DNA from 2 places in the Aureibacillus halotolerans genome. Region 1 is predicted to be linked to the other one. Evidence: predicted binding sites of a transcription regulator. Region 1 holds the regulator's gene; the other holds the start of a gene.
The links. The regulator NrdR, encoded in region 1, represses ribonucleotide reductase genes. The targets are predictions, from matches to a motif close to AACACNATATATNGTGTT.
Positions count from the first base shown of each region.

Region 2: a site for NrdR is predicted at 1,752-1,769, ahead of nrdJ (ribonucleoside-triphosphate reductase, adenosylcobalamin-dependent). Genes of this name have one in related genera too.

Region 1 is NZ_SNYJ01000008.1:108,922-112,350, reverse strand. It holds gene EV213_RS11030 (replication initiation and membrane attachment family protein) at 1-847, opposite strand, end outside; gene nrdR (transcriptional regulator NrdR) at 1,394-1,879, opposite strand; gene EV213_RS11020 (cytosolic protein) at 2,085-2,483, opposite strand; gene speD (adenosylmethionine decarboxylase) at 2,622-3,008, opposite strand; gene coaE (dephospho-CoA kinase) at 3,363-3,429, opposite strand, start outside.
Region 2 is NZ_SNYJ01000004.1:139,608-143,036, forward strand. It holds gene EV213_RS06600 (PHP domain-containing protein) at 1-297, shown strand, start outside; gene EV213_RS06605 (Gfo/Idh/MocA family protein) at 456-1,448, shown strand; gene nrdJ (ribonucleoside-triphosphate reductase, adenosylcobalamin-dependent) at 1,830-3,429, shown strand, end outside.

The DNA.
Region 1 (3,429 bases):
CAACGGCAGGAAGCGTTTCTCCTGACTCGAATTGGTACCATTCCCTAGCTTGTTTTCGCAGAATATCAACATCAATTTCTTCGTGTTGCGTGAGGGCGCTCATTAGGATTTTTTTCATTTCGAGTGGAGAAATACGGTAAAGAAAAGCGAGCTTGTAGATCGCAGTTTTTACCTTTGGCGTGATGGCTTGCTTCGGAACCATTGCCTCATGGAGCCCTGAGAGCAATAATGAAAAATCAAATGTATCTGTTTCAATGGTGACCCCTGAAGGCGTTGCTGCCTTTTCCATTGTTTTATCCGCAGGAGTTTCTGGCGGTTTCGTTTGCTGTAAATCTGACATTTTAATGCTCTGAAAAACGTCAGTAAAGGACTTCGTCACTACGACATAGTCATCCGTACTCCTCGAGGGGACTTCAAAAAGCTCCTTTAAGTGATCGTACGCGGTCTTTCCGATTTTTTGATACAAAAAAATGTTAAGCAGCCCATCCGAAAAAAATTCAGCGGGCTGCATTGGAGATTGCAATTCATAGACAAACTGATGAACATTCTCAGATTTTTGGCGATACGTTTTCAGCAGACCAATGCCTTCTAGCAATTGACGAGCCTCATAAATTTGCTGCAAGTTTAATGCGAGCACGTTCATAAGGAAATGGTGCGTATGCGTCTTCTGCTGAAAGTCACGACGACGATGCTCGGAAATGAGTGTTTGAAAAACACCCATCGCTATTGCGCCAACTAATGGTTGATAGAGAAGCTGCAGCACCGCATGATCTTCTAGATGAAGCATGCCATTTGTCGTAATTTCATACTGATCAACGGGAAGAACGTCTTTCCAATGCTCTGTCACAAGGAATCACCTTACTTTTTTATGCTTTTAGGCTGATGAGAAACGCTCGCTTTCTTCGTTGCTTTGCCTTGTCCTGTGCTCATTGCCCAAATGGCAACTCCGCGCCTCCCAAGCCTTCGCGCCTTGAAAGACAAACGTTTTCATTCAGCCTAAATTGGGACTGAGGTGAAACGATCGCTTTCTTCGTTGCTTTGCCTTGTCCGGTGCTCATTGCCCAAATGGCAACTCCGCGCCTCCCAAGGCTTCAACGCTTAGACAAGACCATCGTTTTCATTCAGCCTAAATTGGGGCTGATGAGAAACGATCGCTTTCTTCGTTGCTTTGCCTTGTCCGGTGCTCATTGCCCAAAGGCAACTCCGCTCCTCCCAAGGCTTCAACGCTTAGACAAGACCATCGTTTTCATTCAGCCTAAATTGGGACTGAGGTGAAACGATCGCTTTCTTCGTTGCTTTGCCTTGTCCGGTGCTCATTGCCCAAAGGCAACTCCGCTCCTCCCAAGGCTTCAACTCTTAGACAAGACCATCGTTTTCATTCAGCCTACGTTTTTCATTTCCCTGGATCATACGGATGTGGGGGCTTTTCTTGTTTAATCAGGTCTTTTAATTCGTCCAAAAACGTGTTTACGTCCTTAAACTGCCTATATACCGATGCGAAGCGGACATAAGCCACCTCATCAATTTGCGCAAGATGGTCCATTACCATTTCACCAATTTCTTCAGAACTAACCTCTGGAACCCCGCGATCACGCAATTCCTTTTCCACATCAAGGGATAGTTCCTCAAGTGTTTGACTTGTCACAGGACGTTTTTCTACCGCTTTGATGAGCCCTCGGACCATTTTTTCACGACTGAACTCTTCACGAGCCCCTTCTTTCTTTATAACGAGTAATGGCATTGCCTCCACTTTTTCAAATGTGGTAAAGCGAAAGTTACAACGTTCACACTCGCGTCGCCTACGAATGGATCTGCCTTCCTCGGCTTGCCTGGAGTCTAACACTCTGCTCCCGTTTTGACCACAGTTTGGGCATATCATTTAACCATCTCCATCGCTTTCTTCGTTGCTTTGGCTTGTCCGATCTTCATTGCTCACAAAAGCAACTCCGTGGTCCCAAGTGTTTTTCACTTAGATAAACAACCTTTGATCAGCATGAAGTCCCTTTGCATTTTATCTTCACTTTACTTATGTATCTACTTTACTTGATTTTATCTACTTTGAAAAGAGGGACGCAAGCGTCGATTTAATCGTAGCTTAGTCCCGTTCCAATAAATGTGAGTGATTTATCCGTTTGACTGTAAAGCTTAGTGATTAGTTTATGAGAAGAACCGAAATCAAACGGCAGAACAGTTGAGGAAGTAATTGAGAAATCAACGGCTGTTTTGTAAGGACGAACTTCAATAATCGTCACGACGATAAATGCTCTTTTTCCCCCACGTATGTTCGCGCCAATTTCCCCACGGTCGGCTTGTACAGAGGACACCTCAAATTGCTTTTCTTTTTTAAGCAATGCAACCACAGCATCAATCGTCTGTTGTTTAGTTCCTTTGTAATAACGCGTTTTTAAATTTTCATCCCAATGCTTTTCTCGCGATTCCGAATGTGAGTTAAAGTATTTATCGAAAAATTGCCTAAAATTCATTTGTTTTCTCCCCCAGCTTCTTTTTCTGTGATGCTCTTTCAATGGCTTTTTGTCATCTACGAAGATGACGGTTCCAAAAAACGCCATAGAAAAAAGAGGTGGATTTCCACCTCTTCTAGTGTACCTTATAACTATGTCCTATGACAACGCATTTACACTCGTTTCCTTGATTCGAACAGGTCCTGCACCTCTAGGCACTTCAATGTTTTCCACTGAAGAAGCCTCAAGCGCTTTAGCAATATGGTTCGCTGCCACATTCGGATCAATTCGATCTCCGCACGTATACACGTCAATACTCGCATACCCATGCTCAGGAAAGCTATGAATCGTAAGATGGGATTCGGAAATGATGACAACGCCACTAACCCCTTGAGGTGCAAATTTATGAAACGCAACCTCTCTTACTTCAGCACCAGCTTTTAATGCCGCACCAACAAACGTTTCTTCAATATAGCTCATATCATTTAGTTTCTCATCATTGCATCCCCAAAGTTCTGCAATTACATGTCGACCCATTGTTTCCATTTTTGTTCCCCCTTTTCGTAATTAACACCTCATTGCACTTGAATGACAATTGTTCACTACCACGGGGGAAAGTTAGTCCAGAGAGGTCCTAACCCTTTGAGCAGCCTCACCCAATTGCTTGATGAAGTTACGATTCATAGTATACGATGCTACCATCATTTTTGCAACAAAATTTCCCCTGTTTTTTTATCGCAGTTCAATGAATGTCAATATGTCTAGCATAAATGCAACCGACACCAAGACTTGACATCAGCAGTCTTCAAAAATCATCATCGTTTACGCAGCAGCTTAAAGTACTCTATTGGACAACATTCCTAACTGCTTAATAGTTCGTTTTTAGCTAGACGTGTTTCGTTAGATTTTCATTGCGTTTATCCACTGAATAAGTTGCTCAATTGTTTCCTCAAACGTTCTACTATTG
Region 2 (3,429 bases), on a different contig from region 1:
GACATGCACGAGCATGGGATTGAGAACATGCAACAGAGCGTGATTGCGTTTGGAGACTCTCATGGGGTTCCCGTAGTTTGTGGAAGCGACGCACACCATCCGATTCATTTAGGGGCCGTTAAAAATACATTTGCCGTTGAATGCCATACAGCGAATGATATCAAATTGGCCATCACGAGCGGTGCCTATGAGCGTTATGTCTCCCCTGTTCTGCATACGAAAGTGAATGCCGCGAAGGTCGTCAAGAAGAAGCTAAAGGAAGATCTTAAACAACAAGGCCGAATCGTTCTGTCATGAGCTAAAGGAGAAGCTATCGTTACATACGATGGCTTCTTTTTTTAACAAGCGAATTTTCGTTCAATCGTGCTACACGCGTGATTCTCCTCAATTCCGATCTCGTTCTCCCCTGTGGTACACTATCAAAAACACCCTTTTCATAGAAAGGATCGAACCACATGAGACTTGGAATAATCGGTACTAACTGGATTACAGAGGAGTTTGTGGCTGCCGCTCACGCATCAGGCAAATGGACTCTGAATGCTGTTTATTCACGAAATCATGAGCGCGCCAAAACCTTTGCTGAACCCTTTCACGTTACAGATATCTATACAAACATAGAAGCAATGGCACAATCCGACGATATTGACGCAGTGTATATTGCGTCACCAAACAGTTTGCATTTCGAACAGGCGATTGCCTTTCTGAAAGAAAAAAAGCATGTCATCGTTGAAAAACCTGTATTTTCAACGCTTGACGAATTTGACCGTGCCCATACAATCGCAAACGAGCATGGCGTTTATCTACTAGAAGCCGCTCGACATATGTTTGAGCCTAATTTCAAGGAACTTCAGCAGCATGTCAGCCGCGTTGGCGATATTCACAGCGCGTTTTTTGTGTTTGCTAAGTATTCCTCTCGTTACGATCAAGTGCTGGAAGGCGAAGAGCCCAATATTTTTTCGCTTAACTTCTCAGGAGGTTCGCTCGTTGACTTAGGCGTTTATCCCCTTTATACAGCTGTTGCACTGTTTGGCGTACCACGAAGCGCGACGTACAATCCACAGATCATTTCCACAGGCGTTGACGGCGGTGGACCGATTGTTCTTCAATACGAAGGCTTTTCCGTAACGATTTTCCAGGCCAAAAACAGCAACTCCTTTTTACACAATGAAATCCATGGGGTTAATGGCACTTTAAAGTTTGACAACATCGCTGGAATTGAAGAAATTCAATGGTTGGACAATCGCTCAGCGGATCCTATCGAGCTCGCTGTCCGTTCATCAGAAGAAAATAAAATGCAGTTTGAAGCAGAGGCGTTTGCAAATCTAATTGAAAAAAATGATCGCGAGACGTATGAGGTCCTCACTTCGCTAAGCCGCAATGTGCTTTCCCTGATGTGTCAGCTCAGACATGACAACGGGCTGTATTTTGCTGTTGAACAACAACATTAAGGAAGTTGTTGCTTCCTCCCCCGAACCATTAGAACGAATCACGAATTTCACGATCTCGATTGGAATGTACCGATGCTTTTACGACTTCTTAAGGCAAATCCTTAACTAAACAATGACATGTATTATCATAGAGTACCTCTTCAGTCTGTTGGTGTTTGTTAAGCAACAATCCGACATTTCTGGTGGTGCTTTTTGTTTTGTTCTCTAGAACCAAATTTTGAAAATATGTAATAAAAAGACTGTTATTCGTCACAGAAATTCCGTTGACTTATTGTCTCTATATACGGTATAAATAAGATGAAAAACACAATATATTGTTCATAAATCATTAATAAGTACTACATATAGAAATTATTGCACATATGAAGGAGTACAATCACAATGACGACAATCACTAAATTTCATTATCTAGCCAACGAGTTTTTAGCTACTTACGCATCTAGACGTGTTCCATTCACTGAGCTAGGTGAATTTGTTTACCTACGGACGTACAGTCGATTCCTTGAACAAGAAGGCAGACGTGAGCAATGGGAAGAGACGATCAAGCGAGCAATTGAATACAATATTGACCTGGAAAGAAGGTTTCATCCGGGAGCTGACATTGAAGCCCTTCGCAAAGAAGCTGAGGAGCTATTTGAGAACATGTTCTATTTACGTCAATTTCCTAGTGGAAGAACACTATGGGTCGGCGGGACAGACGTAGCGGATTCATTCCCTATTGCTAATTTCAATTGTTCGTTTCTTGTCATGGATAGTTTCGAGGGATTCTGTGAACAGTTTTACCTCTTAATGATCGGGTCAGGTGTGGGTTTTCGAACCATGCCTTATGATGTAGAAAAAATCCCCTCATTTAGAACTGGAATTTCACTAACATCCAAGCCATACCTTGCGATTCAAAAGGAATTGCGTAAGGAGTTTACTAACTTAGATATTGAGGGCAATCGTGCAACCATTCTTGTCGGAGATTCTAAGGAAGGGTGGATTACAGCTCTTGAACTGTACTTCAAGCTTTTAACATCCTTCCTTTACAAAAATGTAGAGCATATTACCGTGAATTTTGATCATGTGCGTGGAAAAGGAGAAAAACTCGTCCGCTTTGGTGGTACATCTTCTGGTCATACGTCACTAGAAACCATGTTCCATAAGGTTCACAAAGTCATGATGAAGACGAATGGGAAGCTGATGCCCATTGATGCTCTTGATATCGGCAACATTATTGCGGAAAACGTTGTTTCTGGAGGTGTCCGGAGAAGCTCAGAAATTAACCTTGCCTCAAAGGATGATATGGACATCGAACATGCCAAAAACAACATGTACTATCAGGAAAACGGTGAATGGAAAGAAAACCAGGACATTCTTCATCGGCGCATGAGCAATAATTCCATCTTTTATGAAGACAAGCCTACTAGAGAGGAACTTCATGAGAATTTTAAGAACATGAGGTTCACAGGCGAACGTGGCTTCGTCAATGCAAAAGCTGGAAGAAAACGCAGAGAAGATTTTGCAGGCTTAAATCCGTGCGCGGAGATTCTTTTAGCGGATCGAGGGCTTTGCAATCTCTCGACTGTCAATATGCTGTCCTTTGTGGAGGATGGGGAACTTCAAAAAACGAAGCTGTATCGTGCGTTTGAGCTGTCCGCTCGCCTCGGTTTCCGAATGACTCTTCCGGAGCTTGAAATTGAACGTTGGAACGCACAGAAAGAGAAAGATCGCTTAATTGGATGTTCTGTCACAGGCTACTTTGACATGGTGGACGCAGTGGGACTAACGACAGAAGAACAAATTGATTTGTTACGCACGCTGAAACGTATCGTTCGTAACACTGTAGACGAGTACGCGAAAAAATTGGGCGTCAACCCTTCGCTTCTCGCAACAACGGTAAAACCTGAAGGGACGTTGAGCCAGCTTCCTTCGGTGTCTTCAGGCATCCATCGAAGCCATTCACCTTTCTTTATTCGACGGGTTCGTATTTCTGCACACG